Regions from separate parts of the Paenarthrobacter sp. CAP02 genome, predicted to be linked through region 1. Evidence: riboswitches for the same ligand, from Rfam matches in the RefSeq annotation. Region 1 holds a riboswitch; each other region holds the start of a gene.
The links. Region 1 has a riboswitch for S-adenosylmethionine ahead of ABHM97_RS05085 (hypothetical protein). Riboswitches for the same ligand answer to the same signal wherever they lie in the genome.
Positions count from the first base shown of each region.

Region 1 (10,404 bases):
CGAGCTCCTCGATGCGGGCACCCAGGGCCTGCTGGGCGTAGCCGTTGGGGGCACCCAGCCGATCGCCCTCGACGGCGTTATCTGCCATCAGGGTCACCAGTTCGTACGCAACGTGGCTGCCGGCCACGCCCGTGATTTCCGCGTGGTCGTAGGCGGGAGCAACCTCGACGATATCCGCGCCAACGAGGTTCATCCCACGGAAACCGCGAATGATTTCAAGGAGTTCACGGCTGCTGATGCCGCCGGCCTCGGGGGTGCCGGTGCCGGGTGCGTGCGCCGGGTCCAGGACGTCGATGTCCACGGAGATGTACAGCGGGCGGTTACCGATTCGGTCCCGGATCTTGGCAACCGTCTCCAGGACGCCCTGGTAGTAGACGTCCGCGGAGGTGACGATTCCGAACCCGAAGCGGTGGTCGTCGTCGAGGTCCTTCTTGCCGTACAGCGGACCGCGGGTTCCAACGTGGCTAATGGCTTCGGTGTCCAGGATGCCTTCTTCCACGGCACGGCGGAACGGGGTGCCGTGGGTGTACTCGGCACCGAAGTAGGTGTCCCAGGTGTCCAGGTGCGCGTCGAAGTGGAGCATGGCGATGGGTTCGCCGGCGCGCTCGGCCGCGGCACGGAGCAAAGGCAGGGCGATGGTGTGGTCGCCACCGAGGGTGACCAGCTTGCTGCCGTTGGCGGTGAGGTCCAGGGCGTTCTGCTGGATGGTCTCGATGGCCTCGTTGATGTTAAAGGGGTTCACAGCCATGTCGCCTGCGTCGGCAACCTGGATGTTTTCAAAGGGGCTGACATCCCAGGCGGGGTTGTACGGGCGCAGCAGGCGGCTGGCCTCACGCACATGGTTGGCGCCGAAGCGCGCGCCCGGGCGGTACGAGACGCCTGAGTCGAACGGAACGCCAACAACTGTGACGTCAGCCTTTGCTACCTGGTCAAGGCGGGGCAGGCGGGCGTAGGTGGCGGCACCGGCATAGCGCGGGATGCGGGACGAATCGATGGGACCAAGGTTGCCGTTGGCCTCAATACGGAGCTCTTCCAAAATGCGCCACTCCTTAGTGGATCGGGGGTGAATCTGTGACTGTGACACCCATCATACACTCGAAGTTGCCTAATAAGCATCATCTGTTTACAACTTTGCCTCAGCTTGAGACGCCCATCACAGCAGGCGTAAAGATTCCATAAAAACCGGGGCTTCGGCGTCGAAGGCGGTCCTACGCTCGACCGGGAGCAGCATCGTGCTGCGCGAAAGGACACCGTGACCACCCTGTCGAGGCCTCCGGCCGATCCGGCCAACCGGCAAAAAGACTCCTTCAAGCTCAAGCCCTGGCTGCTGGAAGGAATGCCGGACACATCAGGCAAACGGCAAGGCCCCCACGGCCAGCCCTCGGAGTCGCACAAGCCGCAGGCGTGGTGGAAGGTCATGTGCCTCACCGGCCTGGACTACTTCTCCACGCTCGGCTACCAGCCCGCCATCGCGGCGTTGGCAGCGGGCCTGCTCTCCCCCCTGGCAACATTGCTCCTGGTGGTGGCAACCCTGGCCGGCGCGTTGCCGGTATACCGCAGGGTGGCCAGGGAAAGCCCCCGAGGCGAAGGCTCCATTGCCATGCTGGAGCGCCTCCTCCCCCGCTGGAGCGGCAAGCTTTTCGTCCTGGCGCTCCTGGGCTTCGCTGCCACCGACTTCATGATCACCATCACCCTGTCGGCCGCAGACGCCACCGCCCACCTCATCGAGAACCCCTTCGCACCAGACTTCCTTGAAGGGCAGCACGTCGTCATCACCCTGGCGCTGATTGCTGGTCTGGGCGTGGTCTTCCTTCGCGGTTTTAAGGAGGCCATCAATGTGGCCGTCGTCCTGGTGGCTGCGTTCCTGGCCTTGAACCTGGTGGTGATTTCGGTTTCCATTGGGCATCTCTTCACCGAAGCACACGTCGTCACCAACTGGTGGACAGCACTGACAACCTCGCACGGCGACCCCATCATGATGGTCGCCCTGGCGCTCCTGGTCTTCCCCCGGCTTGCCCTGGGCCTGTCCGGATTCGAGACCGGCGTGGCCGTCATGCCGCAGATCAAGGGCTACCCGTCCGACACTGAAGCCAACCCGGTGGGACGCATCAAGGGCGCCCATCGGCTCCTAACAACTGCAGCCATCATCATGAGCTCGTTCCTCATCACCTCCAGTTTCACCACGGTGATGCTTATTCCGGCGGCCGAATTCGAATCCGGGGGCAAAGCCGAAGGCCGCGCGCTTGCCTACCTCGCCCACAGGTTCCTGGGTGACGGCTTCGGAACGGTCTACGACGTCAGCACCATCGCGATTCTCTGGTTCGCCGGCGCATCAGCCATGGCAGGTTTGCTCAACCTCGTGCCGCGCTATCTTCCCCGCTACGGGATGGCTCCCGCCTGGGCCCGCGCCCTGCGCCCACTGGTCCTGGTCTTCACGGTCATCGCCTTCATCGTGACCATCATTTTCCAGGCCGACGTCAACGCTCAGGGCGGCGCCTATGCCACCGGCGTACTTGTCCTGATCACCTCCGCTTCCATCGCGGTGACCCTGTCCGCGCGGCGCAAGAAGCAGCGGGCACAGTTCATCGGCTTCGGCATCATCTCCCTGGTTTTCGTCTACACCACGGTGGTCAACTCCATCGAACGCCCGGATGGCCTGAAGATCGCGGCCCTCTTCATCGTCGGCATCATGGTGGTCAGTTTCATCTCCCGCATGCGCCGGGCGTTCGAACTGCGGGCTACGCATATCAAGCTGGACGAGAAAGCGCTGGAGTTCACGGCCAACCATGCCGAGGGGCCGGTCCGGATCATCGCCCACGAACCCAAGCACGTGAGCGCGGACCGTTACCGGGAAAAGCTCCAGCACGCCCAACAGGCAAACCACCTTCCCGTCGACTGCGACGCAGTGTTCATCGAGATCATCGTGGACGACAGCTCCGACTTTGAGCAGGAACTGCAGGTGGTGGGCAAGGAGAGGCACGGCTTCAAGATCCTGGAAGTGCACAGCAACAACGTGCCCAATACCCTGGCCGCCGTCTTGCTGCACATTCGCGATGTCACCGGCCTGATGCCGCACATCTACTTCCGCTGGACCGAGGGCAACCCGATCTCCAACCTCAGCAAGTTCCTGTTCTTCGGCGAGGGCGAAATCGCGCCCGTAACGCGCGAAGTGTTGCGGGAAGCGGAGCCGGACATCACCCGCCGACCCTGGGTCCACGTGGGCTAGCTCCTCAACCGCCGCGCTCCTCCCCAGTTGGCCGCCGCCTCCGCCTCGCTCCTCCCCAGTTGCCGGCGGGAAGGGCACGCATGGATCCCGGGTTTCCGCGCCCGCCCTGGGGCCTTGGGCCTCCTGGGTCAAAGCAAACGGGGAGGAACGCCGCTGCGGATTGGTCCAAACGGGGAGGAACGCCGGCACAACCATCCGGACAGCCGCCAACGTTTCCCACATGCGGCGATTCCCGCATTCCCAATGCCCCTCGAGCCCATTGGACTGGCTGGATGGACGCCATCCAGTACTTGAAGACAATCGGAGGGGTTGCCCGCACCAAGCAACTTCTGGCCGCAGGCTACTCACGCACGGAAATTTCCCGGCTGCCAGAACAGGGAGCCAAGCAACCTCGGCGCGGCGTCTTCATGCTCAAGGGTTGCAAACCGGAATTTGCCACGGCAATCCGGAACAACGCCAAAGTTACGTGCGCCAGCGCAGCCAGCTATTACGGCCTGTGGCTCAGGAACCCGCCCGAACAACACCATTTGGCTTGCGATCACGGCCACGGCTCAGGTTTCGTGCGGCACCGGACCATAAGGTTCGACGCCGATCCATCACTTCCGCTCGCAAGCGTCGAGGATGCGGTGATTCACTCACTGGGGTGCCTCCAACCCAATGCGGCAGCAGCGATGGCAGTTTCAGCTGTCCGGCTCCGCGGAGTCCCTTTGGCCTTGCTGAGGGGCGAACTCAGCGCCCACAAATCCCGCCCATCACTGCTGATACTTCAAGAACTCGACCTACGGGCCGAGTCCATTGTTGAAGTCGATACCCAACACCTCCTGAAAAGCCATGGCATTGCCTACGATGCCCAAGTGCAACTCCCGGGCATCGGGCGCGTGGATTTCCTGATCGAAGGAGTGCTCATTGTCGAGGTCGATGGCTTCGCTTTCCATGCGGACCGGTCAGCTCTGCGTCGGGATCTGTTCCGCAACAACGCGTCCACACTTAAGGGATTCTCCGTCCTCCGCTACCCGCCGGAGGCCATCTGGCACGAACCGGGCCGGGTCATAGCGGAAATCCGGGCAGTGCTGGAACGGCGGCGCAACGCTCCTCCCCGGTTGGTCAGCAAGTAAGTCCAAGCAAACCCCGGAATTACAGGGCTAAGGATCACCGAGAAGCTCCCGGAAGCGAGGCAACCGGGAAGGAGCACAGAGGCTCCGCGCGAAGAGGAAAGAACTACCGGCTCGCAGCGGGCACCAGGACCCAGAGCACTTCGACGGTTTCGTCCGTGGGGTTGATCCAGGTGTGAGGCTCCCGGCCAGGGAAGGAAAGGGTATCGCCTTCTGCGAGGTCGTATTCCTCGTTGGTCAGGATGAGCTTGATCCGGCCCTTGACCACATGCAGGACATCCACGTCGCAATCCACCGCGTACAGTTCGTTCTCTCCGCGGCCGCGGGGTTCGATGGTGGCCTGCAGGATCTGCAGGCGACGCTCGGAGCGCGCGGTCAGCAGGCGTTCCACGATCCCTTGGCCACCCAGGGAGATGCGGGGGCCGTCGTCGCGCTTGGTCAGGTGGGTTTCCGGCGCGGCGAACAAGTCCCCCACGGAAACGGACAGAACCTGGCACAGGGTGACAAGCGACGCGACCGACGGCGATGTCAGGTCCCGTTCCACGCGGCTGAGGAACCCTTTGGTCAGACCGGTAGCGTCTGCCACCTGCTCGATGGTGAGTCGTTGCGCCTGCCGGGCTGCGCGGATTCTGGAACCGATGGCAACTGGAACGTTGCTTGGTTCAACGGGGAGAGCCTTCATTCACGAACCTTTCAGGCCTGTCATGTGGCCCTGTCATTGGAGCAATAGTAGCCGGAGCGCGCAAAAGGAGGACCAGAAACGGCCGAAGCATGACTTAAGCATCTTGACTGTTACTCCCATCACAACATATCCTCTGAGGCAACAAGTGTTGTCTGTGAGGCATACAACACCCTCCCCAATCTCCAATCGTCAGCACGGAGACTTCGACCCTTCGCAGGAGTATCGTCGAAATCCCCAACCTCCGTGCATCAGCTCCAAGGACCGTTCATGGAATCTTCGGCTATAAACATCGCAATCGTGGTGGTGTACCTGCTCGCCATGCTGGCGTTCGGCTGGTGGGGCAAGTCCCGCACCAAGAACAACAGCGACTTCCTGGTGGCCGGCCGCCGCCTTGGCCCCTTCCTCTACACAGGCACCATGGCCGCGGTGGTCCTCGGTGGCGCATCCACCGTCGGCGGCGTCGGCCTGGGCTACAAGTTCGGCATTTCCGGTATGTGGCTCGTGGTGGCCATCGGCGCCGGTGTGCTGCTGCTGAGCCTGCTCTTCGCCGGCACCATCCAGCGCCTGAAGATCTACACCGTCTCCCAGATGCTCAGCCTCCGCTACGGCAGCAAGGCCACGCAGACATCCGGAATCGTGATGCTCGCGTACACCCTGATGCTGTGCGCCACGTCCACTGGCGCCTACGCCACCATCTTCGTGGTGCTCTTCGATTGGGAACGCTGGCTGGCAATCGCCGTTGGCGGGGCAATCGTGCTGGTCTACTCAACCATTGGCGGCATGTGGTCCATCACCCTGGCTGACCAGGTGCAGTTCATCATCAAGACCGTGGGCATCTTCTTCCTGATGCTCCCGTTCGTCATGAACGCTGCCGGCGGCATGGACGGCATCCGTGGGCGCCTCAAGGACAGCTTCTTCCAGATTGACGGCATCGGTACCCAGACGATCATCACGTACTTCGTCGTTTACACGCTGGGCCTCCTGATCGGCCAGGACATCTGGCAGCGCGTCTTCACCGCCAAGACCCCCTCCGTTGCCCGCTGGGGCGGCGCCACGGCCGGTGTCTACTGCATCCTCTACGGCATCGCAGGTGCGTTGATCGGCCTGGCAGCCCGCGTGGCCTTGCCGGATATCGACGTCGCAAACCTCGGCAAGGACGTGGTGTACGCAGAGGTAGCAACCCACATCCTCCCCGTGGGCATCGGTGGCTTGGTCATGGCAGCGGCTGTCGCCGCCATGATGTCCACCGCCTCCGGCGCCCTGATCGCCGCCGCAACGGTTGCGCGCGCCGACGTCGTCCCGTTCGTGGCCAGCTGGTTCGGCAAGACCATCAACACTGACGACACCGAAAACCCCGAGCACGACGTCAAGGCCAACCGTTACTGGGTCCTTGGCCTGGGCATCGTGGCGGTCCTGATCTCCATGGCCGCGCAGGACGTGGTGGTGGCCCTCACCATCGCCTACGACATCCTGGTAGGCGGACTCCTGGTAGCGATCCTCGGCGGCCTGGTGTGGAAGCGCGGTACAGGCATCGCGGCTGCATGGTCCATGGCAGTCGGCTCGGTGCTGACCCTGGCCTTGCTGATCATGTTCGCCGTGGGAGTCATCCCCAGCGAAGACGGCGTCTACGCGAACGAACCCATCTACTACGGCCTGGCGGCCTCATTCCTCGTTTACGTCGTCATCTCGCTCCTGACGCCGCCCACCGACCCCGCAGTCCGGGCCGCCTGGGACAAGCGCGTGGCAGGTGCGATCTCCGAGGAACTGCCGGTCGAAGCACACCCGGTCAGCTCCAATAAGGCCTACTGACCCGAACACGCAGGACACACGATACAAAGCAACGCCCGACGGCGGCGCTCCCCTCACGGGGCAGCGTCGCCGTTTTGCTGTACCCCCAGAAAGTACTCGTTGTGGGGCCTGCTCTGCGGGCTCTAACTCCATCCAACGCTGCAGAGCGGGCCCCACAACGAGAGAGCGCCCCAGAAAGAGAGCGGGCCCCACAACGAGAGCGCCGCGTGCGGTAGTGTTGTGCCAGCTTCAAGAGATGTGGTGCCAAGCTCCGACTGGCCACACACCAACCCCATGTTCACGGGTGGTTCGGATGAGGAAGCGGCCCGCCCCGGACCCAAGACAACCGAGCGGGCAAGAGCACTCCCCCAAGGAGAAGTACCTTGCCGTACCACGCCGACAGCAGCCAAGCCCCCACGTCGCCGGCACCCGGCGCCCAAACTACCGGCGCGAAGAAACCCGACTCGCAAAAAACCGGCACCCCCGCCGAACCCGCAGCCAGCAAGGTTTCGGTGATCCCCGCCGTCGACCTCTTCCTGGGGACCGTCACCATAGTGACCGGGGCCAAGAGCGTGACGCTCCGGCACCCCGATCCGCGGTTAATCGCCCGGGCGCTTGCGCAGGCCGTCCGCCCCACCCAATGGTGCGCTGCGTCAGGGACGCTGACGGTGACCGTTGCCGCCGTCGGGAAGCCCATGGGGCTGCCGAGGCACTTTACCTTCCCGGAGCAAGCTGCCTAATCCTCTTCGTCTTCCTCCCGGAAGTCGTCTGTTTCATCGATCGGGACCACCCGTTCGTCATCCTCCGGTGCGTCCACTTCCTCCACCCAGGGCTCGTCCACTTCCTGGTCCTCCGCGTAGTCGTAGGCCGGGTCGGACTCCACAGTTGCCCGCTCCGGGTAATTGGCGTGTGATTCGGTGGTGTTCATGATGCAACCTCCGTCCCTTGGGCCGCGAACGACCCGATGACCTTGCGCGGGAGACCCCGCCCCTGTCATTCCATCTGAGCACCGGCCCACGGACCGGTCAAGGGGCCGAAATTACGGTGCACCGAACATTCCGGTTGAGGAATACCAGCCAAAAATCCCCGAGAATAACCGGTAGTGTGGGGCGTGCAATGGGGCCGCAACTACCCCACCCAGCACAGGAGAAAAAGTGCAACAGCACCAGGAATCCCACGGTCCGTCGAGCCCCGTTCCGGACCCCATCAACGAAACCGAAGCCCCGCAAGAGGCCGAAGCACCACAAACCGCGCCGACGTCCTCGGACATCAGGCGTTGGCGTCAGTACCTGGCGGACGAGCGGGCCGAAGCCGCCGTATACCGGGAACTCGCCCAACGCCGGGACGGCGAAGAACGCCAGATCCTCCTGGCCTTGGCCGAGGCCGAAGGCAGGCACGAAGCCCACTGGCTCAAGCTCCTCGGGGAGCACGCAGGAATGCCCAAGGCGGCGTCCGGCCGCAGCCAGTTCCTGGGCTTCCTGGCCCGCAACTTCGGATCGGTGTTCGTGCTCGCTTTGGCGCAGCGGGCCGAAGGCCGCTCCCCCTACGGCACCGAGCCGGCCGCAACGCCAGCCATGGTAGCCGATGAGCAGATCCATGAAGAAGTGGTCCGCGGGCTCGCAACCCGTGGCCGGAACAGGTTGTCCGGCACCTTCCGCGCCGCAGTCTTTGGCGCGAACGACGGCCTGGTCAGCAACCTTTCCCTGGTCATGGGTATGGCCGCCACCGGAGTGCCCAGCCCGGTGGTGTTGATGAGCGGCGTGGCGGGTTTGCTGGCCGGAGCCCTTTCCATGGGCGCAGGAGAATACGTCTCCGTGCGCTCGCAACGGGAACTGCTCAACGCCACCCTCCCCACGCAGGCCACGCTTACCGCTGCGCCGTCCCTGGACATTGAGCACAACGAACTGGTTCTGGTGTATCTGGCCCGCGGCATGACCCAGGAAGCGGCCGAGCACCGGGCCGCCGAACGCATGGGATTGTTCAGCTGCGATTGCGATCCCAGCCTTTCCCTGCAGCCCGAGAAGCCGGCCGAGGACGAGCACGAATCCGTGGGCTCAGCCTGGGGCGCAGCGTTGTCCAGCTTCTGCTTCTTCGCCTCGGGCGCCATCATCCCCATCCTGCCGTTCCTGTTCGGCATGACCGGTGTCGCGGCCCTCATGGTGGCCGGTGTCCTGGTGGGCATCGCGCTGTTGGCGACCGGCGCCGTCGTCGGCCTTCTGTCCGGTACATCGCCCCTCAGCCGCGGCCTGCGGCAGCTTGCGATCGGCCTGGGAGCGGCAGCCGCCACGTACGGACTGGGATTGCTCTTCGGCGCAGCGATCGTCTGAGTTGGACGGCTCCGGCCGCAGCCCGTACTGTTGGTTCGTCCTCCGCGCTGCCCCGCGTGACCAGGGCGTGAGGAATGGAGAGCCGTGGACCCGGAGCGGGAAGAAATGCGTGTGCCCAGGCACCGGCGCACGGGAACTGCTTTGCGTGTTCTCCGCGGTGTCCTCCTGGCCGTCGTCGCGGCCGTCATTGCCGTCCTGGTCAGCGGTTACCTGCACGGCGACCCCCGCATTACAGCGCTCTTTCCCGGGGCGGGTGTGCCCGGCACGCCGCAGCAAGGGAGCCAGGGGCAAGGGAAAGCCGCCCGCCCCGTTGACGCACCGCCGCCGGGGCTTGAGGAAGCAGACGCCCCGCTGGCCTCACCGCCGGCGCCCGGAACCACCAACGATTCCTACAAGTTCCTGGCGACCAACGACGACGGCACTCCCGTAGGGTACTCGCCCTGCCGGCCGCTGCATTACGTCGTCAACAACGCAACCGCACCGGAAGGATCCGACGCGCTGCTGACCACCGCCATCGCGAACATTTCTGCTGCGTCCGGCATCCAGTTCGTCAACGACGGCACCACCGACGAGCTGCCGGTTGAGCGCCGCGAACCCTACCAACCCGCCAAATACGGAGACCGGTGGGCTCCGCTCCTGATTTCCTGGACGACGCCGGAGGTCGCACCGGCCCTGGCCGACAAAGTGATCGGTACTGGCGGCAGCACCATGTACTCCCTCAACAACGGCCCCAAAAGCTACATCACCGGCAGCTTGGAGCTGGACACCCCACAGGTGACAGAGCTGATGTCCAGCGGAGGCGCGGACTACGTGCTGGCGGTCATGCAACACGAGCTGGGGCATGTCATGGGCTTGGACCACGTGGACGATCCCATCCAACTCATGTACCCGGAAATCGGGGCACCGGACGGGCTTGCCGCCGGCGACCTGAACGGCTTGCACCTGCTGGCATCGGCACCCTGCCGCAAGGACATCTGACAAGCTTCGCTTTCCAGCAGTCGCGCCATGGACTCGCGGCGTCGCCGGACTTATGCTGACGGTTACGGCCGACGGCGGCGCCCCACCACCCGTCGCAGCCGCCACGTCAGGGGGTTCCATGGAACCTTTTGGGTCGTCCAAGTGGCCAGACCACGATCCTCCCCGGCCCAATTTCCTCCCAGTGGTTGCGCGTCCGCCCGAAGATCCGCCTGTCAGGCCGCCCATCAAGCACAGCAGCATCGCCGCCATCCTGTTCTTCTTCGGCATCCTCGGACTCGTCTGCGCAGGCGC
Region 1 covers NZ_JBEEII010000002.1:476,952-487,355, forward strand. Annotated here, with positions in the region: gene speB (agmatinase) at 1-1,036, opposite strand, end outside; gene ABHM97_RS05065 (APC family permease) at 1,253-3,226, shown strand; gene ABHM97_RS05070 (DUF559 domain-containing protein) at 3,499-4,341, shown strand; gene ABHM97_RS05075 (helix-turn-helix domain-containing protein) at 4,445-5,020, opposite strand; gene ABHM97_RS05080 (sodium:solute symporter family protein) at 5,288-6,829, shown strand; SAM riboswitch class IV at 7,056-7,175, shown strand; gene ABHM97_RS05085 (hypothetical protein) at 7,192-7,548, shown strand; gene ABHM97_RS05090 (hypothetical protein) at 7,545-7,736, opposite strand; gene ABHM97_RS05095 (VIT1/CCC1 transporter family protein) at 7,963-9,135, shown strand; gene ABHM97_RS05100 (matrixin family metalloprotease) at 9,220-10,113, shown strand; gene ABHM97_RS05105 (matrixin family metalloprotease) at 10,232-10,404, shown strand, end outside.

Region 2 (10,404 bases), on a different contig from region 1:
GAAGGATCGACGGCGGCAACCTCCAGGTTCCGCTGGAGGAGAAGCGACGTGAACTTGCCGGTGCCCGCCCCGATGTCGGCCGCTGTCCGGGCCCCTTGGGGCAGGATCCATTCCAGGGAGTCCATGGGGTATCCGGGGCGCACGCGGTCATAGTGCTCCCCGCCGTCCTGGAAGCTTTGGCCCAGTTCGTGCCTGCGGGTGGCGTGGAGCTTGGGACCGCGTGGTCCTGCTGGTCCGGGAATGACCGCCGGACGACTCGCGGCTCCGGGGGACGGCGTGGACACGCGGAGCTCCTTCACAGGGTTGCCAAAAGGTACCCTACGAATTTACCGCAGCCGTGAAACCCTTTGGTGCGCGGATTCCTAGTCCACAGTGCAGGGCGCCGCGCCTGCCGTGCCCGGAGTATTGGGTGCCCATTCGGGGTAGCTGCGGTGGTCGTTCGCAGGTACCCAGCGGCCTTCGTCCACGACGTAGTCCCAGCCAAGTCCGTTGCGCTTGAGTTCCTCGATGCCTGCCAGCAACCTGGTAGCGTCCTCCAACCGGGAGCCGACGCCGAAGCTTGCCCGCAGCGAACCTGACGGGAGTCCCAGGCGCTTGAGCAGCGGGTGGGCGCAGAACCGGCCATCCCGAAGGCCGACACCGTGTTCCGCCGCGAGGTAGGCGGCGACCAAACCGGCGTCGAAGCCTTCCACGGAGAAGTTGACCACACCGATGGTGTCTGCGGAATCGCTGAAGATCTTGTGGACAGAGACGCCCTCAATCGCTTCCAGGCCTTCAACAAGGTAGGAACGTATGGCCGCTTCATGGGCATGCCATTCCTGCTCATCCAGGCTGGCCAGTACCTGGGTGGCGCGGGCCAGGGTTGCCGCTCCCAGGACGTTGGGAGAACCGCCCTCATGGCGGGCCGGGCCGGTAGCCCAGCTGACCGAATCCAACCGGGCTTCACGGACGGCTCCGCCGCCAGCCAGGTGGGGGACGCCGGCGTCGAGCCAGTCAGGGCGCCCCACCACCACTCCAGCGCCGAACGGAGCGTAGAGCTTGTGGCCGGAGAAGACCAGGTAGTCGATGTCCGCTTCTGCGATGTTGATGCGGCGGTGGGGTGCAAGTTGGGCGGCGTCCACCACGATCCGTGCGCCGAACCCGTGGGCAAGGGCAGCCAGTTCGGCGATGGGGAGGATTTCACCGGTGACGTTGGAAGCGCCGGTGACAGCCAGCAGGCTCACGCCGCCTTGGGCGAGCTCATCGCGGAGTTTGTCCAACGTGGCGGCCAGGGTTGGTGCTGCAACGACGCTTCGGTGGGGCACACCCTGCCAAGGCAGCAGGTTGGCGTGGTGTTCGATGTCCAAGTAAAGAACCTCGCCAGCGACCTGGCCATCAACCACGGGGAGGCATCCGGCCAGCAGGTTCAGGGAGTCCGTGGTGTTGCGGGTGAAAATCACCGAGTCGTCAGCCCGGCCGCCCACGAATTCACGCACAATGTTCCGCGAATTTTCGTAGACGGAGGTGCTGATCTGCGAAGCAAAACCTGCACCGCGGTGAACGCTGGCGTAGTAAGGCAAAACCTCGTTGAGGTGCGCCGAGACGATGGTCAGGGCAGGTGCCGATGCGCCGTAGTCGAGGTTGGCATAACGGACATGGCCGCCCTGGATCAGGGGTGCCTGCAGCTCCGCGCCTGTGACAGCGGCCAGTGGACGTGCTGCAGCAACCGGCACCGCGCTTGCCTCAGCAAACGACGGAATGGTGTTGGCGTTGAACGTAACGGTGCTCATGGGACCTCACTTAAGAGGGACCCCCGCATGGGGGATCCGCGCTTGCCGTATCCGTTCCGGACCGGCCGGGTCGTCACCCGGGGCACCCCACCGCGAATGGAGGGTTGCCGGCCAGCAAACCGGGGTTTAGCGCTGGCACTCGTGACCTGTAAGAAAGGTTAGGGCATACCCTCCAGCCCCTCCAAAGCCGGTGAACATTGTTAAGCGCATTGTTACGTGGAACGAAAAAGTCGTCATTGGGCGAAGATAAAACGGCGGACGGCCCTAAAAGGGGCCATCCGCCGTCGAAAATTTCGTGGTGGTTCGATATGGGCCTTGCCGCAACCGGAGCTAGAGGAGGTCGTCCAGCCCGGGGTTGAGGCGCTTGAGGACCTCCGAATGCAGTATCGAGTTGGTGGCCAACGCGTTACCGCCGAACGGTCCGTCTTCGCCTTCCAGGGACGTGAAGCGTCCGCCGGCTTCGGTGACGATGGGTACCAGGGCGGCCATGTCGTAGAGATTCAGCTCAGGTTCGCAGGCGATATCCACGGCGCCTTCGGCGACCAGGCAATAGGACCAGAAATCCCCGTAGGCGCGAGTACGCCAGATGTCCTCTGTGAGTCCCATGAATTCGTCGAGGTTGCCGCGTTCTTTCCAGCCGGAAAGGCTCGAGTACGACATCGACGCGTCCGCCAACCGGGAGACGTTGGAAACCTTCAGGCGTGTGGCGGAGGCGAGCGAACGGCCCATGTAAGCACCCATGTCCTTGGCTGCCCACCACCGCTTGCCCAGAGCCGGGGCGCTCACTACGCCAACAACCGGTTCGCCTTCATCGACCAGCGCAATCAACGTTGCCCATACCGGAACACCGCGAACGAAGTTCTTGGTGCCATCGATGGGATCGATGATCCAACGACGCGAGCCGTGTCCGCTGCTGCCGAATTCCTCGCCAAGAACGGCGTCGCGGGGGCGGGAACGGGACAGCTGGCCGCGAATCGCTTCCTCCGCGGCCTTGTCCGCATCTGTGACGGGTGTGAGGTCCGGCTTGGTTTCGATCTGCAGGTCCAGTGCCTTGAAGCGATCCATGGTCTGGGCATCTACTGAGTCTGCGAGGACGTGGGCGAGACGCAAGTCATCGTTGTAGGTGGAAACGGGATGGGTCATGCCACCAAACTATCCTGAATCAATGGCCGCAGTGGGGACGTGAAGCCGCCACGATCAGTTGACCGTGCCCAATTCCTTGGCCTCTTTCGCTTCGAGCCGGGGATCGGCCCCAAGCAAGCGACGCAGCGAGGCAAGGCGGGCGACGCCTGAGGGTCCGGCATGGCCTTCGTTGACCCACGCATCCAGTCCGCAATTGATGGCGGTTGCGTCGTGTTTGCAGCCGCGTTCGCAGCCATCCGTGCCGGGCTCCAAGTCGGGGAAGGAGCGCAGAATCCGGTCCGGGTCCACATGGGCCAAACCGAAGGAGCGGATGCCGGGAGTATCGATGATCCAGCTTCCCGTGGGGGCGTCATCGAGTTTAAGGGCCAGGGCCGACGAGGAGGTGTGCCTGCCGCGGCCCGTCACGGCGTTCACGCCGCCAGTGGCGCGTTCGGCACCCGTCAGGGCGTTGACCATGGTGGACTTGCCCACACCGGAATGGCCGAGCATGACAGTTACTTTTCCGCCGAGGTGGGAGCGGAGCTGCGCGACGGCATCCCGGTCCAGGCGGGCAGACAGGCCGTCGTCGGAACGCGCGTCAATGCCGCCGGCCCCTGAATCGGCGGTCCGGCTGATGATTACGGGGAAGTCCAGGCTGAGGTAGTTCGCCAGCAGTTCCGCCGGGTCCTTGACGTCCGCCTTGGTGATGAGCAGCAGCGGCTCGATGCCGGCGTCATACGCGGCCACCAGGGCACGGTCGATGAATCCGGTCCGGGGCTCGGGGTTCGCGGCCGCCACCACCACCACGAGTTGATCGGCATTGGCCACGACCACACGTTCGATCGGATCGGTGTCGTCGGCACTGCGGCGCAGGAGCGTCCTGCGCTCCTCCACCCGGACCAGGCGGGCGAGGGTATCCGGGTCTCCGGAGACATCTCCGACCAGGGCGACGAAGTCACCCGGGACCACGGGGTTACGCCGCAGTTCACGGGCCCGCGCTGCGATGACCAGGCGCTCGTTGTCGGTGTCTTCCCCGACAATTGCCCGGTACCGTCCCCGGTCTACTGTGATGATGCGCCCAATGACGGCGTCATCGTGGCTTGGGCGGTCCTTGGTCCTGGGGCGTGACCCTTTTTTGTTGGGACGGATACGGACATCGGACTCGTCCCAGGAGCGTGCGTCACGGGCCATGGTCAGTTGCCGGCCTCTTCCGCGCCGGCAGTCCCGAGCATTCGAACCCACATGTCCGGGAACTCCGGCATGGTCTTCGACGTCGTGGCGATGTCTTCGACCCTGACGCCTTCGACGGCGAGCCCAAGGATGGCACCCGCTGTGGCCATGCGGTGGTCCGCGTAGCTGTGCACCACGCCGGCGTGCAGGGCTGCCGGCCGGATGACCAGGCCGTCAGCCGTTTCCTCAGCGTCACCACCCAGCCTGTTGATCTCGGCCACCAGGGCCGCGAGACGGTCAGTCTCGTGGCCACGCAGGTGGGCAATGCCCGTGAGGCGCGAAGGCCCGGCTGCCAGTGCGCAGAGAGCGGCAACGGTGGGTGCGAGTTCGCTGGTTTCGTCGAAGTCCGCGCCCTTGATCTGCTGCCCGCCGGTGACGGTCAGTGTCCCGTCCTGAAGAGTGACTTCCGCTCCCATCGTGGCGAGGATACTCCGCCACATGTCGCCCACCTGGGTGGTGCCGGAGGGCCAATTGGGAATGCGGACGGTTCCCTTGGTAGCCAGCGCAGCTGCCAGGAAGGGGCCGGCGTTGGAGAGGTCCTGCTCAATCCGTTGGTCAAAGGCGCTTATGGGACCGGGGGATACCCGCCAGTGGTTCGGCACCGAATCGTCCACCGAGACCCCGACGCTGCGAAGGGTCGCCACCGTCATCGAGATGTGGTCAAGGCTCGGAACGGGCTTGCCCACGTGCTCCAGGTGCAGGCCCTCGGTGAAACGCGCACCCACCAGCAGCAAGGCAGATACGAACTGCGACGAAGCGCTGGCATCGATCACCAGGTGCCCCCCGCGCACCTCCCCGGTGCCTTCCACCGTGAACGGAAGGGCCGACGGCGTCCTGCCGCCTTCAGCGGCGACAGGAACCCCCAGGGCAACCAAGGCCTCGATGATGGTGCCCATGGGTCGGTTGCGGGCATGAGGATCGCCGTCGAACACGGTAGCCCCGCGGCGCAACGCCGCGAGCGGCGGAACAAAACGCATCACAGTTCCAGCCAGCCCGCAATCGATGGCGGTTTCTGCGCTTGTAGCCCGGGGATCCAGCGGCGTGATCAGGAGGTCGGGTCCGTAGTCGCCGTCGCCGGGTTCTTCAGTGACTGTGGCACCAAGCTGCCGAAGGGCCTGGATCATGAGGGCGGAGTCGCGGGAATGCAGGGGGGCCCGCAGGCGTGACGGCCCATCCGCCAAAGCTGCAAGCACCAGGTACCGGTTGGTCAGCGACTTCGAACCCGGGACCGTCACCGTCGCATCCACAGGGCCTCGGGCGTATGGGGCGGACCATAGCGGAAGCGCGGTTTCGGTAGCTGCTGGGTCGGTGTTGGCGGGGGTGGTGCCTGTCATGCTTCCTTATGCTCCAACTGCGTTGTCTACGGCCTTGCGAACTGCTTTGTCGGCGCGCTTGATCTGCTTGCCGGTGACCTTCCTGGCGTCGGCCGCGAGGTGCTCGGCCCGCCATGCGATGCTTGGCCGGCCCGCGGTGTCAACGGAAGCAAGCAGGACGCCTCCTGTGAGGGAAATGTTCTTGAGGAGCCGGGCCTTGCGGGCAATCCGGCCTTCCTTGGTGCTGATGTCTGCTGAGCGCCACTCGACGTAGGAGTTAAGGGCCGAGGTCACAACCAGCACGGTTGCGGCGAAACGGGAAAGCTTGCCCAGGCCGAGCAATGTCCCGGCGCCCAGCTGGGCACCGCCGATAACACGGGCAAGGGTTTTCTCGTCTGCCTTGAAGGGCAGGGACTCCGATGCGCGGCGCAGTACAGGCGAGAGTTGCTTCGCGGTGTCGTCCGCGTTCCGTAGCTTTTCCAGACCTGCGACGACGAAGCTGGACGCGAGCATGGGACGCGCGAGAAAACGGATAACAGACATGTCTTGCCTCCTGGATGGCTTGCCACACTATTGGATGAGTGTTGTGTTCACGGGGTGCAGTCTGCTCTAGTCTTGCACCTTTGCGGAATATTTACCCAGCGGCGGCCGTTGTGAACAACAGGTGCGGGGGAGACCGGACCGCGGCATGGTGTTGCCGCTTCGCTGAACGGAGTTGGTTTTTTGACTTTGGTTAAGGACCGGGCGGTCCTGTCAGAGCCGGGGTACGGTTCACAGCTGGTTTCACCCAAGCTGACAGTAGACTTGGCAACGATGAGCACCATTGAACCGGCCGCAGCGGCCATGTATGAAGCAGCCGAATCGTCCGCAGAGGGCACTGCGGAGGCGACGGCCGCCGTCGACGTCTCCTCTGAGACGTCCGAGCAGCGGCGTGCCCGATTCGAGCGCGACGCCATGCAGTATGTGGACCAGCTGTACTCGGCAGCGATGAGGATGGCGCGGAACCCTTCGGACGCGGAAGACCTGGTCCAGGAGGCCTACACCAAGGCCTTTTCCGCCTTCCACCAATACAAGCCCGGAACCAACCTCAAGGCATGGTTGTACCGCATCCTGACCAACACCTACATCAATCTCTACCGAAAGCGGCAGCGGGAACCCCTGCAGTCCAATTCGGACACGATTGAGGATTGGCAGTTGGCCAAGGCAGAGTCCCACACCTCCGCAGGGCTGCGGTCCGCGGAAGCCGAGGCGTTGGACCATCTGCCGGACTCCGACGTCAAGAACGCGTTGCAAGCCATCCCGGAGGAGTTCCGGTTGGCGGTCTACTTCGCGGACGTCGAGGGATATGCGTACAAGCAGATCTCAGAAATTATGAACACTCCCATCGGCACGGTGATGTCGCGGTTGCACCGCGGCAGGAAAATGCTGCGGGACATGCTGGCGGACTATGCCGCCGAACGGGGCTTCAGGGCCCATACCGAAGATCAGGCCGCGGCCGGAAGCAACAATCAGGAGAAAGAGAAATGAGCGACTGCCAGGGATTGGGCGATTGCGACGATACACGTATGCAACGGATTTATGAGTATCTCGACGGTGCGTTGACCCGTGATGACCTCAGTGAAATCAAGCAGCACCTGGATACGTGCGGGGAATGCGCTGAGCAGTATGACCTCGAGTGCCTCATCCGCACCATGGTCAAGCGTTCGTGTACTGAGTCAGCACCGGAGAACCTCAAGAATTCCATTCTTGACAGGATTCACTCCATCAAGCCCGTGGACGCCTGATCCGTCCCGGCAAAAGGTATTAAGCGTCGAGGGCCCCGGAAACCGAATGGTTTCCGGGGCCCTCGCTTTTAGGCATGTGACACTAAGCCGCTGGCTTAGGTGTTGGGACGCTTGCCGTGGTTCGCGCCGCCACGCTTACGGTCACGACGCTTACGTGCACGCTTGCTCATAGCTGGCCTCCTTCAAGGATTGATACTCAATAAAGCTGCCCTCCAGTTTCGCACACCCGGGTGCCGGGCCGCGAACCGGCGGGACCGGGAAGGGAAAAGGCGCTCAGTTTCGCAGCGAATTACGGATCGAAATACGTGCTTGGTCCAGCACGGCACGGACAGTTTCCAGGGCCACAGGCGTCAAGGGATGCGAAGCGCCGTGCTGGCGCAATTCAACCCGGATGTCATCCCTGAACGACTGGACCATCAGCTCAGCTTCCTTCAGGATCCGCTGGCTCTCCGGTGTGTGGCCGCCGGTGTGGCTTCTGGACGGGGCCGACGAAGCGCTGCTGCGTGCGGCCTCCGCGGTTGCCGCGAGGTCCGCCCGCAGGCCGCGCATGTTGGTCCTGATGTCCTCCCGCAGGTTGTCGGCCAGCCGCCTGACCGAGGCAGAGATGGTGTCTTCCACATCGGCCAGTTCCGCTCGCCGGCCGTCCAGCTCGGCGCGGCCGGCGTCGGTGATGAAGTACTTGGTGCGCCTGCCCTCGGTTTCGGTGGCAACAAGTCCTTCTTCTTCCAGCTTGCCCAGGCGGGGGTAGATGGTGCCGGCGCTGGGGGAGTAGGTACCGCCAAAACGGTCACCCAGGGCCTTGATCAGCTCATAGCCGTGTTTCGGGCCTACCTCGAGCAAGGCAAGCAGGTAGAGGCGCAGTGCCCCGTGGGCGAAGACCGGGGGCATCAGAGGCCTGCTTCCCCGCCGGCGGGGTGCTCGTGGTCCGTTGTGGGCGCTGAGGCATGCATGATGTACGTCTTGCCGGACACCGTGTTGGTGCGGACCAGCATCAGCCGCTCGTCTGGTCCTACGATGGTGTGCACGTTGTTTCCGGGCTGGGCGTAGATCTGATCGTCGATTACCACTGATCCGCTGGCGGACTTCGCAACGATGTCCAGGCCGACGTTATGGGGCAGCCGGATGGTCAGGTCGCCGGACACGGAGTTGACCCCGAGGTCGTTCGTGTAGTCCAGGAGGTCGAAGCTGAGGTCGCCGCTGACAGTGTTCGCCCGGACGTTCTTGAACGTGCCGGACGCAGTAACTTCGCCGGAGACGCTTTTGGCGGTCAGGACGCCGTCGTGGTTTCTGGCGATGACCTCGCCGCTGACCGTGTTGACATGAAGTTCGCCGCTGGTTCCGTCCGCCATGACTGAGCCGGAGACGGTGTTCAGCCGGGTGCGGGCGTCGGTGCCGGACACCATGCCGTCCCCGCTCACCGTTCCGGCTTCGACATCGACGCCGTGGGGGAGGGCGATTCCCACTACCACGGAGTTGGTGCTGGTGTTGTTGACCGTGCCCATCAGGTTCCGGAACCAGCCTTGCGGACCCTGTAGCTGATGCCGGACTTCCAAGCGGCCATCCACCAAGGTGACGGTCAGCGGGTCGCCGGTGATTTCGCTGATTTCGATCCGGACAAAGTCCTCGTCGTGGGACACCACGTCGAAGCGGCCCTTGACGATTCCCAGCTTCAGCGAGCGGACGTGGTCCACTTCGATGGTTTGCGGACCGGTGACGGTCCATAGCTCCTCTGACATGTCCCCTCCAGATTGCGATATATCGCGTTGAATAATTTCACGATATATCGCGATTTGGAGGGGCGCAATGGTTAGCCTGATCAGAGGGCCGGCAAGGCTGCCTCGCAACTACTCGGGCTGTGCGATGTTCAACCACTGGAACCAGCCGCGGTGCAGGACGAGCCACGCGATCAAGCCGTAGCCGGCCTGCCCGGGGGTTCCTCCATTGGCGGCCAGGTCAGTCCTCCACTGCTCGTGGTTGAGCAAGGGCGAAAACGTGTCCACGTAGTGGTGGTTCCGCCGGGTGGTGACATCGGCAAACGCTGTGTTGAGTTCGGCGAGCCGCTTGTTCCGTGCTGGGTCAAGTGTAGGCGGCGGGCCGACCACAAATACCTCAACGCTGCTGTGCGAGGCGCCGTCCAGGATGTTGGCAAGGTTCAACCTGCTCCGTGCCGTGGACAAGCCGAACTCCAGGTCGCGCCCCGACAGGCCGATGACCAGGCGGTTCTCGTGCGTGTCGCTGAAACGCCTGCCCGCTTCATCCTGCCAACGGGCGGCCAGCCCCTCAGTACCCTCCATGGGACAGGGCAGCGGGAAACTCTCCACTACGACGGAGTCCTGGGGTGTACGGGCCAGCACTCGTCCGAGCCAACCCAATGCGCGGGGATCCCCCAGGCCCGCCAGCAGTTCATCTCCTACAGCTGCGATGCGCAGCTTCCTGTCTTCCACGGTTACCTCTTCACACTCGTTACGGTCCTTGCACGGTCCAGGCTCAACAGCCGGTTCGGGAACCGGTACCTGTCCCATTAAACAGAACTGCCCGGCCTGAGGCGCGCTTATCGCTCCTCGGGCCGGGCAGTTTCGGTTTTACTTGCGTTCGAACGCCTGCTTGATCAGGGCATCCTGCTCAGCAGCGTGGCGCTTCATGGAACCTGCAGCCGTGGACGCAGAGGCCGGACGCGACACCAGGCGGAGCTTACGATCGAGCTCCGGTGCCAGGTTCAAGCCCATGAACGGCCAAGGACCCTGGTTGGCAGGTTCGTCCTGCGCCCAGACGACGTCAGCGTTCGGGTACTTGGCGAGCTCCGCTTCAATCTCCGCCTTGGGCAGCGGGTACAGCTGCTCAACGCGAATGATCGCTGTTGAGGTATCGCCGGACTTCTGCCGGTTGGACAGGAGGTCGTAGTACAAACGGCCCGAGACCAGGATGACGCGGTCAACGTTCGCGGGCTGCATCTCGGGATCGCTGATGACCGGCCTGAAGCCGCCGTTCGTGAAGTCCTCGACGGCGGAAGCGGCGCCCTTGAGGCGCAGGAGCTGCTTGGGCGTGAAGATGATCAACGGCTTGCGCGGACGGCTGTAAGCCTGGCGGCGGAGCAGGTGGAAGTGCGAAGCGGCCGTGGTGGGGTTCGCCACGATCATGTTGTCCTCGGCGCACATCTGCAGGAAGCGCTCAATACGTGCCGAGGAG
Region 2 covers NZ_JBEEII010000004.1:169,571-179,974, forward strand. Annotated here, with positions in the region: gene ABHM97_RS08555 (class I SAM-dependent methyltransferase) at 1-242, opposite strand, end outside; gene ABHM97_RS08560 (aminotransferase class V-fold PLP-dependent enzyme) at 363-1,769, opposite strand; SAM riboswitch class IV at 1,803-1,916, opposite strand; gene hisN (histidinol-phosphatase) at 2,100-2,912, opposite strand; gene rsgA (ribosome small subunit-dependent GTPase A) at 2,967-4,082, opposite strand; gene aroA (3-phosphoshikimate 1-carboxyvinyltransferase) at 4,085-5,455, opposite strand; gene ABHM97_RS08580 (DoxX family membrane protein) at 5,462-5,977, opposite strand; gene ABHM97_RS08585 (sigma-70 family RNA polymerase sigma factor) at 6,158-6,961, shown strand; gene rsrA (mycothiol system anti-sigma-R factor) at 6,958-7,218, shown strand; gene ABHM97_RS21475 (50S ribosomal protein bL37) at 7,314-7,388, opposite strand; gene ABHM97_RS08595 (PadR family transcriptional regulator) at 7,492-8,106, opposite strand; gene ABHM97_RS08600 (DUF4097 family beta strand repeat-containing protein) at 8,106-8,954, opposite strand; gene ABHM97_RS08605 (GDSL-type esterase/lipase family protein) at 9,063-9,662, opposite strand; gene ABHM97_RS08610 (multifunctional oxoglutarate decarboxylase/oxoglutarate dehydrogenase thiamine pyrophosphate-binding subunit/dihydrolipoyllysine-residue succinyltransferase subunit) at 9,801-10,404, opposite strand, start outside.
Region 2: it holds a riboswitch for S-adenosylmethionine, as region 1 does, so the genes downstream of both, ABHM97_RS08560 (aminotransferase class V-fold PLP-dependent enzyme) here and ABHM97_RS05085 (hypothetical protein) in region 1, are expected to answer to the same signal.

Region 3 (10,404 bases), on a different contig from region 1:
GCCAAAGGGAACAACCCACCGGCTGTTCCTGCGTTCGGCCAGATCCCAGACATAGCGGGCCACGGGGCCGCGGAAGCTCCGGTCATCCACGCCCGGGAGGCTCTCGGTGCACAGGACGCATCCGGTGTCGCCGCTGAGGCTGGCCGTTGGTGCGGCTTTGGCAAGGGAGCCGGGGAGGAGATGAACGGGCAGCAGCTGATGGCGGTCACCCCACGAGGCTCCGTCCAGGGGTGCCTCTTCAAGCGCTACGTCTTCGAGGCTTGCAGCCGCTTCCACTCGCGCATCGATGCCGAGCTCCGACCCGCGGAGCAGCAGGGTCTCAAGGGCGAAACCGACCCGGGCAGGAACGGACAACCACGGCCCGAACAAGGACGAATACCCCGTGGGACTGTTCAGCGAGGCGAGGGATGGGTGCTTGGCCCAGCGTTGGACCAGCGCACCCCGCCACTCGGCAAACATGGCGGCGGGCTGGCTGCCGGCGTCCATCCGGCCATCCCAGCGAAGCAGTCGTGAGCGCACTTCCTTGGCATCGGCGGACAGCTCGGCGGGGTCCAGGTCGGCCAGGATCGACCGGAACAACGGCCATGGGCCCAGCAGTGTGTCCATATGGATGGCCCGCATGTGGTCAGGGGTGAGCGGCCCTTCGACTTCCTCCAGCAACCCGCGGATCCGTGCGGCCCGGTGTCCCGGTGCGAACTCCATGGCGGCGGCGTCCCCGCCGCCCGCTGCCCGGTCATTCGCGCTGACGGCGAACCTCTGCACCTCGGAACGGGGCAGGACCACGTACTGGCCATCCCACGCATGGCGGGCGGAAAACGCGGGTGCGGGCAGGCGACGGTTGGCAGGATTCCGCTGGGGGACCAGCCCGGCGACAAACTGCGTCACGTTTCCGGACGTGTCAGCGGCGATTACGCTGTTGACCGGTTCCACCCAGGCATCCAACGCGGCTTCCACCTCGGGAACGCTCCGGCTCCGCAGCATCGTCAGGAGGGCCTCGAAGCCCAGCCGCCCCTCAACCCGTGCGGGGAAACGCAAACTCAGGGCGCCGCCGTCGGGCGTTTCGGAGATGACCGGTCCGCGGGCGGTCTCAATAATGTCCACGGACACGGACTCACCGTCGCGGACGTGAATGGTCTCCAGATTCACGACGACGGTTTCCCAGCCTTCCGCGCCCCGGGCCTCGATGCGCTCGCCGGAGTAGTCGGTGACCCGGCGCAGCTCTTCCTCGAAGAGGTCCTGGTAGTCGGCCATGGCGTTGGTGACGGCCCACGCGGTGTGCTCTGTCTGGGCGAAGTGCGGAAGGCCGGGAACTCCTGGAAACGCGAACCCGACGGCGTCGAATTCCGGGCAGGCGAGCCGCACCTGCTGGTACACGCCGGGCAGTTCCATGAGGCGGTGCGGGTCACCGGCAACTAGTGGCAAACCGCTCACGGATGCCGAACCATGGGCCGCCCAGGCGTTGCTGCCGGACCAGACGGGCGCCTCAATGCTGAAAAGGCTGACGGCGTCGTCGCCCAGTGTCCGCGCTACGTGGGCGCGGAACAACTTGTTGGGGAACGTGGAAAAGAGGATGTGGTGCACCAGGAAGACGCCAAGGGGGGTCCAGGGATTCCACGGCTCGGGACTGCTTCCGGACTCGGTGAATTCCGGGCTGTCCCGGAGGCCGTCGGCGAGTGCGCGGTTGACGCCGTCCACGTATTGGCCACACCAGCGTTGGGTGTCGGCGTCGAGGTTCTCGAAGCAACGGCGGGCGGTGTCGTCCAGCCGTGCCTGCCGGGCGAACCGGTCCCAGGTCACTGCGTCTGCGCCAAGTACTTCCGCGGTGCGCCCCTCGGATCGCCAGCGCTCCAATTCGATCTGCCAGGACCGGTCGATCGCGGCATTGCGGCCTTGCAGGAAGGCCAGTTCATTGGCAGATCCGGCCCAGAGATGCGGGATTCCCCACGTGTCCCGGTACGTTCCCGGGCCGCCTGCCGGACCGGATTGTTGCGTCGGGGCAGGCGTCATCTTCTCGATCACTTTCATACTTAGGTTAGGCTTACTTAAGTTCAAGATAAGTGGCTTTGGCTCCGTGCACAAATCGTGGCCATTCGTGAAGGAGAGTTCCTTGAAGCGCAATTGGGAAGGTGTGGTCCTCAAAGTGATGGGCGCCAAGGACTTCACCCTGGAGGTGACGGGACGCGAGGAAATCACCCCGGATTTCCTCCGAATCCATGTACGCGACGGCGGACTCCTGCAGCGCAGCGGGCTGCACCCCACCATGTGGATCCGATTGTGGTTCGACGACTCCGGAAAAGCGCACCAGCGCGCCTACACCGTGGTGAACGCGGACCCGGCGGCAGGCACGTTCAGTATGGACTTCGCGATGCACGACGGCGTGGCGGCGGATTGGGCATGGTCGGTACAAGCCGGCGAAACCATCGAGGCCACCGTCCAGGGCAGCTCATTCACCTTCCCACAACCCACCCCGCGCCGCATCTGGGTGGTGGGGGACCCCGCGTCCATCCCCGCCATCAACTCACTGCTGGATGAACGGGATCGATGTGCCGCCGGAGCGGCGCCGGTGACGGCCTGGTTGGAATACCAGCACGACGCCGACACCTCACTGCAGGTGCGCACGTCCGGTTCCGACGTCGTCACCTGGATTCCGCGCAAACGTGACGGGGCCGCCTTGGTGGAGGAGGTCTGCAGCGCGCTTGGCGCCGACGTGATCTCGGCATCCGAGGACTTCTTTTGGGTAGCCTGCGAAGCTTCCAGCACAAGGGCCGTCGTCAAACATCTGCGCAAGGAGCTCGGTGTGGACAAGCACCGCATTGACGCCTTGGGATACTGGCGGGCTTAGGACTCCCTCCAGCTCAGGAAACCCTTCTGCCCGTCCGGCGGCGTAAGGACCACATCACGGCCGTACTTCTTTTTGGCTTCGGATCCAATGAACGCGTCGGGAACGATCCGGACCGCCTTGGCAACTTTGCCGTCCTTCATGAAGACGAACAATGCCGGCGATGCCGTATAGCGGTTTTCCTTGGTGATGGGTTCGCCGAAAGCCGCTTCGATGTCTTTGGCCAAGGTCCCCTCCATCACGAAGCCGGCCTGGTCCCATTCGAAATCAGTGGCATCGGCAAGCTTCAAAGCGGTGCCCTTCGTTGCGGCTTCGAGTACTTGGCTGTTGAGTTTGTCGTTGGATTCGGGCATGACAGATCCTCCCAGGGAGCAGGCGGCCAGTATGCAGGCCAGGACGAGGGCGGCCAGGCCCAGCAGGGCAGCGGACGTTCGCCCTTGGGGTCTGGCCGGGTCAAGATGTGGTGGGTTCACGAGGTGGTCCGCGATTCGTCGTTGAAATCCGGGTCTTCATTGTTGTACAGATCCATGGCCTCGCGCGGGGCAGGGTTACCGGGGAGTTGCTCGTGTGCCGTGGCGTAGTCCTCAGCCCACTCTGCGCCGAATTCCTTCACCATCAGGGCGTTCCAGTACGCATGGCGGAAGGCGTCGTTCTGGTCGTCGTTTTGGTCTGCGCTGGGGAAGCGTTCATCAGCGACATTGAAGGCGTCATCGTGGATGCCTTTGAAAGCGTTCAGTTCGAAAGGTCCAAGACCATTCAGCATTTCGGCCTCCTTCTCGGTGACAACCCTCTGGTCCACCACGAACTTCAAAGGGTCCCAATCGCCCGGCCAGTTGGTTGTCTCCGCATCGCTGACCTGGTATTCCTCGAGGATTTCCTGCGGGCTGGGGCGGCCGGGGTCGGTGTTCGTGGCGGCCAACTGAATGGTTCCGCTTCCACCGGACCCGCCACCGACGGAGGCTTCCGTGGAAGCACCCGAGAGTCCAGCTCGCGTGCCCGCGCCGTCAGCATGGAGGCGCCGTGCGCCAAAGACTTTGAGAGTGCTTTGAGTTGGTCGACGTCGGCGCCGTAGAAAGCCATGTTTCCCCCTTGAACTTTGGTGCAATGTTTCGCCATCGGGCTGTTGAGCACAACGGGGACAACTTCCCCTGTGGAAAGGGAGGCGCCTTACCCGCATAGGCGACTACCGACGTCGAGCTTCATATCTCACGGTACGGGTACGGTGTGACATTAACCGCTCGAGCGGAGTTCTGCTGGCCACTTCTAGCTCATTTGTGATATTTCTTGGTTATGACGCAAGCTACGCCAGAACATATAGGCCTCCTGCTCCGCAACGCTCGGAGCGAAAAGGGCTGGACGCAGGGGCAGTTGGCTACCGAGCTGGGAACCAGCCAAAGCGCAATCGCCCGCATGGAACAGGGCAAACAGAACCTGAGCCTCAGAATGATCGAACGCCTTGAAGCGATTTTTGGGCGATCGATCGTCAAAGTCGGCAAGCCCCAGATGACCCACCTGCGGGTAGAAGGTGGCCGGACGCTCTCCGGCGAGGTGGACGTCAACAGCAGCAAGAACGCCGGCGTGGCGCTTCTTTGTGCAAGCCTCATCAATCGTGGCACCACCACGCTGCGCCGCTTGGCCCGCATCGAGGAAGTCAACAGGATCGTAGAGGTCCTGACCTCCATCGGTGTCGAGTGCACGTGGCTCAACGGCAGTGATCTCCGGATCCGCAGGCCCGAGGTCCTGGACCTCGAATCGATGGACGTCGGCGCCGCCCGCCGTACCCGCAGCGTCATCATGCTTTTGGGTCCGCTCCTGGACGAGACCAGCGAGTACCTGCTGCCCTACGCCGGGGGTTGCGACCTCGGAACCCGCACTGTTGAGCCGCACATGCAGGCCTTGCGTCAGTTTGGACTCGCTGTGGAGGCCCGCTCCGGGTTCTACTCGGTGACCGCACCACCCGCCGACGGCGATAACCGGTCCTTCGTCCTGACCGAACGCGGCGACACCGTTACCGAGAACGCCATCATGGCCGCCGCCCACCGCGAAGGTACGACGGTCATCCGCAACGCCAGCCCCAACTACATGGTCCAGGACCTCTGCTTCTACCTGCAGGGGCTTGGCGTGGAGATCGACGGCGTAGGAACCACTACCCTCAAGATCACGGGCCGGTCCGCCATTGACGTCGATATTGAATACTTCCCTTCAGAGGACCCCATCGAGGCCATGAGCCTCATCACCGCGGGCATCGTCACCAACTCGGAGGTCACCATCCGCCGGGTGCCCATCGAGTTCATGGAGATCGAGCTCGCCACCCTGGAGCAGATGGGCCAAAACCTGGAGGTCTCCGGCGAGTACATGGCCCGCAACGGCCGCACCCGCCTGGTGGATGTGACCACCAAGCCCTCCGAACTCCGGGCTCCCCAGGACAAGATCCACCCGATGCCCTTCCCCGGCCTGAACATCGACAACCTGCCGTTCTTCGCCGTGATCGCAGGCAACGCCGAGGGCCAGACCATGATCCACGACTGGGTCTACGAGAACCGCGCGATCTACCTGACTGAGCTCAACAAGCTCGGTGCCCAGGTGCAGCTGCTGGATCCACACCGGATCTACGTCAACGGACCCACCAAGTGGCGTGCCGCGGAAATCGGCTGCCCGCCGGCCCTGCGTCCGGCAGCCTGCCTGCTCCTGGCGATGCTGGCGGCCCGGGGAACGTCCGAGCTGCGCAACATCTACGTGATCGAGCGTGGATACGAGGACCTGGCAGAGCGACTGAACACCATCGGCGCGAAAATCGAGTACTTCCAGGACTAAGCCACGCAGGTTCAGACCTGTTTGAGGGCCTTCTCCAGATCCAGGATGAGGTCGTCGACGTCCTCCAGGCCCACGGACAGGCGAACCACGCCATCGCTTAGCCCAATTGCTGCGCGGCCCTCCGGACCCATGGCCCGGTGGGTCGTCGTGGCCGGGTGGGTGATGAGGGACTTGGAGTCGCCAAGGTTGTTGGAGATGTCGATGACTCCGAGGCCGTCCAGCAAAGCGAAGGCGGCCTCCTTCGCGGAACGTCCAGCCGACGGCGAAAGCTCGAATGTCAGGACCGTACCGCCGGCCTTCATCTGCTTTGCCGCGAGCTCGTATTGCGGGTGCGACTTCAACAGCGGGTACTTGACCCAGCTGATGGCGGGCTGCTGCTCGAGCCATTCCGCGATCTTCAAAGCGGACGCAGAGCTGTGATTCACGCGCAGCCCCATGGTCTCCAACCCCTTGGTCAGCACCCAGGCGTTGAACGCGGACAGCGAAGGTCCGGTGTGCCGCATGAGCTGCTTGACCGGGCCGTCGATGAACTCCTTGGTGCCCAGGATGGCGCCGCCAAGAACGCGGCCCTGGCCGTCGATGTGCTTGGTGCCGGAATACACGATCACGTCGGCGCCCAGCTCACCACACCGCTGCAGCAGTGGAGTGGCAAAGACATTGTCGACGACGACGGTCGCGCCGGCGGCATGCGCCAGCTCGCTGACGGCGGCGATGTCGACGATCTCCTGCATGGGGTTGGACGGGGATTCGAAAAACACGGCCGTGGTGGGCTTGGACAGGGCTTCACGCCACTGGTCCAGGTCGGGTCCATCAACGAATACTGTCTCCACGCCCCAGCGCGGAAGAATTTCGTTGAGGATCACGAAGCAGGACCCGAACAGGGAGCGGGCGGCGACTACGCGGTCACCGGCAGCCAGCAGGGCACCCAAGGCGGTGAATACCGCAGACATGCCGGACGCCGTCGCAAAGCAAGCTTCGGTGCCCTCCAGCAGGCGGAGCCGTTCCTGGAAGGTGGCCACGGAGGGGTTTCCGTAACGGGAGTAGACGAATCGCTCGTCCTCACCGGTGAAGGCACGTTCGGCAGCGGCAGCCGATTCGTAGACGAAGCCGGAGTTCAGGAAAACGGCCTCGGACGTTTCCTGGAAGTTGGTGCGGTCAAGACCGCCACGGACGGCCTGGGTATCAGGATTCCAGCCAGCGGCGTCGGGATTGAAAGTCACTTAGTCGGTCCCCAGGTTCGTTGGTAGGCCACGGTTTTTCCAGCCATTTACAGTGCGCTCGCCATAGCGGTCAGGCTCGCCTTCAAAGCCCTCAAGGACGTTGTACGCGGTGAAGCCTGCCTGGGTTGCGGCGATGGCTGCAGCGATTGAACGCTGGCCGGAGCGGCACAGGAAGACCAGCTCCACGCCGTCGTCTTCGGGCGCTTGCTGCCGCAGGTCCTCGATGAAGCGGGAGTTGGGGATGCCGCCGGCGAGGTTCCACTGGATGAACAGGGGATCGTTGTCCGTAGCTTTGGTGTCCGGGATACCGATGTGGGCCCATTCGCCCTCGGTACGGACATCCACCAGGATGGCACCCGCCTCAAGTTTGGCCCACGCGTCCTGCGGGGTCAGGTCACCTGCGTAGCTCATGCGTGGCCCTCGAATGCTTCGTCGTCGTCATTTTCAAGCTGGTCGACGGCGTCGGCCACGGCGGCGTCTGCGTGGGCGATCGCTGCGGGAAGCACGATTGCCTGGGCGACGATGACGTCCGTGCCATTAAAGGTGGCTGCCGGGCTGCCATGGAGCACATAGCCCTCGGCGAGTGCGGAGCTGATCCGCTCGCAGAAATCGCGGGTGTCCGGGCCTGTGATCAGGCGGTAGGAAAGTTTTTCTTCAGTGGGTTCAGGCATTGCTGGTGCTCCTCAGTCACGCTTGCAGTTCGAATTTGTCCGATACGCCGAGTAGTCACCTGAGGCACCCCGCCGGAGAGAGGGTTGCCGACCAGCAAGTCAGGGCTTCGCGCTGGTACTCATTACTCAAGAAAAACGTAGCATTCAGGGCGCCCGGGCTGCATGTGGCGGAGGTTTGCCCGCCGTCATGTTGCGTAACCGGAGGGTGCTGTGGCAGGGCCCATTTATGACGTCCCGGGAGCATAATTGACGCAGTACGTCCCCCTGTAACTTCGCAAGAAACCAGGTCGCGGTGAACGAACAGAGCAGTCCTACACTCAAGCCCATGCTGCATTTTGGATGGTTCGTGGGCCACGGATTCGGAGTTCAGGGTTGGGGGACGCCCGGCTACGGGCTGGGCTATGACTGGAAGAAGCCTGCCCTGTACCAGGAGGCCGTGCGGGCCTTCGAGCGATCCGGGCTCGACCTGTTCATCATCGAGGACTCGCTTACCGTTCCTGATACCTACGGCGGTACGGCCGAGGTGTCCCTGGCGCATGCATCCTTCGCACCCAAGCACGACCCCCTCGCGTTGGTTCCCTACCTGCTCTCCGCGACAGAGCACCTCGGGATCGTGCCCACGGTCAGCGCTTCCTTCTATCCGCCCTTCACTGCCGCCCGGCTGCTGGCCACCTTGCAGCACTTCTCAGAGGGTCAGCTTGGCTGGAACGTGGTGACGTCCGGCAGCGACCTCGCGGCGCAAAACTACGGACTGGACCAGCAGATTGAACATGACCTGCGGTACGAGAAGGCGGAGGAATTCGTCGACGTCGTGAGGCGGCTTTGGCGGAGTTGGGAACCAGGCGCCGTGCTGGAGGACGTTTCCGCCGGGGTATTCGCCGACCACACCAAAGTTCACCCGATCAACCATGAAGGCGACTTCTTCAAGGTCCGGGGCCCGCTGAACACGGCGCCCCTGCCGGAGGAGCCCGTGTTGGTTCAGGCGGGGGCTTCACCCCGCGGCAAGGCGTTCGCCGGCGGACATGCCGATGTGGCGATCGCCCTGGCACGTGGTGTGGACGGGATGAAAGCGTACCGGGACTCGATCCGCGCCGAGGCCGCGAAGGCCGGCAGGAACCCTGATGACGTGAAGGTCTTGTTTGTCCTCAAGCCCACGGTGGTCGGTTCCGCTGCCGAAGCCGAGGAACTGCGTGCCCAGCGGCGTGAGCTCACCCAACGCGACATCGACAGCCAGCTCAACTCCATCTCCTACCTCTCCGTGATCGACTTCAAGCAGTTCGACCTCGATGCCCCGTTGCCCGAGCTGACGACCAACAGCAACCAAGGGACCTTGGAGCACTTCGCAAAAGCCGCGCCGCCAGGTTCCACGCTTCGCCAGATCCTGCAAGCCCGCAGCGGTGGGGCAGGGGACTCGATCATCGGTACGGTGGGCGAAATCGCCGACTACCTCGAGGAGTCCGGCTCCGCGGTGGGCGGAGATGGGTTCCTTTTCTCCGGCTTCGTTGATCCCGTGACGGTGCATGGAGTGCTGGACAAACTCACCCCTGAGCTGCGCCGGCGGGGGCTGTTGAGGAAGAGTTACGGCAACGGCGGATTCCGGCAGAACCTCCTGGACTTCTGATGACGTCCGATGATGCAGGGACCCTGGTGATAGGAACGGCCCCGATACGCGCTGAACGCTTGGCCCTGGCAGCTAGCGACGACTCGTTTCACGTGAAACTCAACCATGATGCGTTGACTTTGATCGGCCGATCCCGGGAGATCTTGGAGCAGGCTGCGGCGTCCGGCCAGCGGGTCTACGGGCTCAATACCCTGCTGGGATCCGGTCGTGACACCGTTGTGGAGGACAAGTCGATCCTCAGCTATCAGGTTCAGGTTGTCCGGTATCACAACAGCGGCGTGGGCCCATATCTGGACCGCGCCGCCGCCCGGGCCGTCATTCTTGCCCGCCTTGTGGGATTCAGCCGTGGTGGCTCAGGAGTGCGTCCCGAGACGGCCCGTTTCTATGCCGAACTCCTGAACCGCGGCGTCCACCCCGCCATCCCTTTCGAGGGCTCAGTGGGCTCATCGGACCTCACCCAGCTCGCCGCTGTCGCGGCCGTGGCCCTTGGCGAAGGTGAAGCGTTCGACGTCCACGGCACCTTGGTCCCGGGTTCCAAAGCGCTCGCTGACGCCGGGCTGCAGCCCCTCACTCTCGCAGCCGGTGAAGCCCTGTCGCTGGTGAGCGCAAACTCCTACTCCGTGGGCGTCGGTGCCCTGGTCCTTAGGCGACTGCGGCACCTGGCCGAACTTGCCGACGTCGCGCTTTCCTTGTCCCTTGAGACCATCGCAAGGTACGACGGCGGTGGGAACCTCAGCCCGTTTTCGCCGGCGATCCAGGCAGCCAAGGCAGTGAACGGGCAGCGGGACTCGGCCGCTGCTGTTCGTCGACTTTTGAGCGGCGGCTGGCTGGAGGATGTCCGGGCTGAGGTTTCGGTTCAGGACGCCCTCTCCTTCCGGGCCGCACCGCAGACACACGGGGCATTCCGGTCCTTGGTGTCGGATCTGGGTGAGGCGCTGGAAGTGGAACTCAACGGACGCGGTGATAACCCGTTGGTGGATGTCGGGTCCGGGCAGGTGGTGTCTGGCGGGAATTTCCAGCCCACCCAGTTGGCGCTGTCCTTTGAAGTGTTGCGGCTCGCTTTGGCCCATGTGGGCATCTCCAGCGAGCGGCGCATCGCCAAGTTGTACCCGCCGCAACGGGCCATCCGCGCAAAGCACCTGGCGGCGGCCACCAACGGGTCGGGCCTTGCGCAGGAAGAACTGCCGGGATTGCTCTGGTACTCCGCCGCGGGGCTCCTCGCTGAACTCAAATTCCTCG
Region 3 covers NZ_JBEEII010000014.1:83,012-93,415, forward strand. Annotated here, with positions in the region: gene ABHM97_RS19615 (penicillin acylase family protein) at 1-2,019, opposite strand, end outside; gene ABHM97_RS19620 (siderophore-interacting protein) at 2,108-2,842, shown strand; gene ABHM97_RS19625 (hypothetical protein) at 2,839-3,192, opposite strand; gene ABHM97_RS19630 (DUF6973 domain-containing protein) at 3,309-3,758, opposite strand; gene ABHM97_RS19635 (UDP-N-acetylglucosamine 1-carboxyvinyltransferase) at 4,130-5,653, shown strand; gene ABHM97_RS19640 (O-succinylhomoserine sulfhydrylase) at 5,665-6,873, opposite strand; gene ABHM97_RS19645 (rhodanese-like domain-containing protein) at 6,874-7,284, opposite strand; gene ABHM97_RS19650 (DUF1737 domain-containing protein) at 7,281-7,544, opposite strand; SAM riboswitch class IV at 7,558-7,671, opposite strand; gene ABHM97_RS19655 (NtaA/DmoA family FMN-dependent monooxygenase) at 7,837-9,165, shown strand; gene ABHM97_RS19660 (aromatic amino acid ammonia-lyase) at 9,165-10,404, shown strand, end outside.
Region 3: it holds a riboswitch for S-adenosylmethionine, as region 1 does, so the genes downstream of both, ABHM97_RS19650 (DUF1737 domain-containing protein) here and ABHM97_RS05085 (hypothetical protein) in region 1, are expected to answer to the same signal.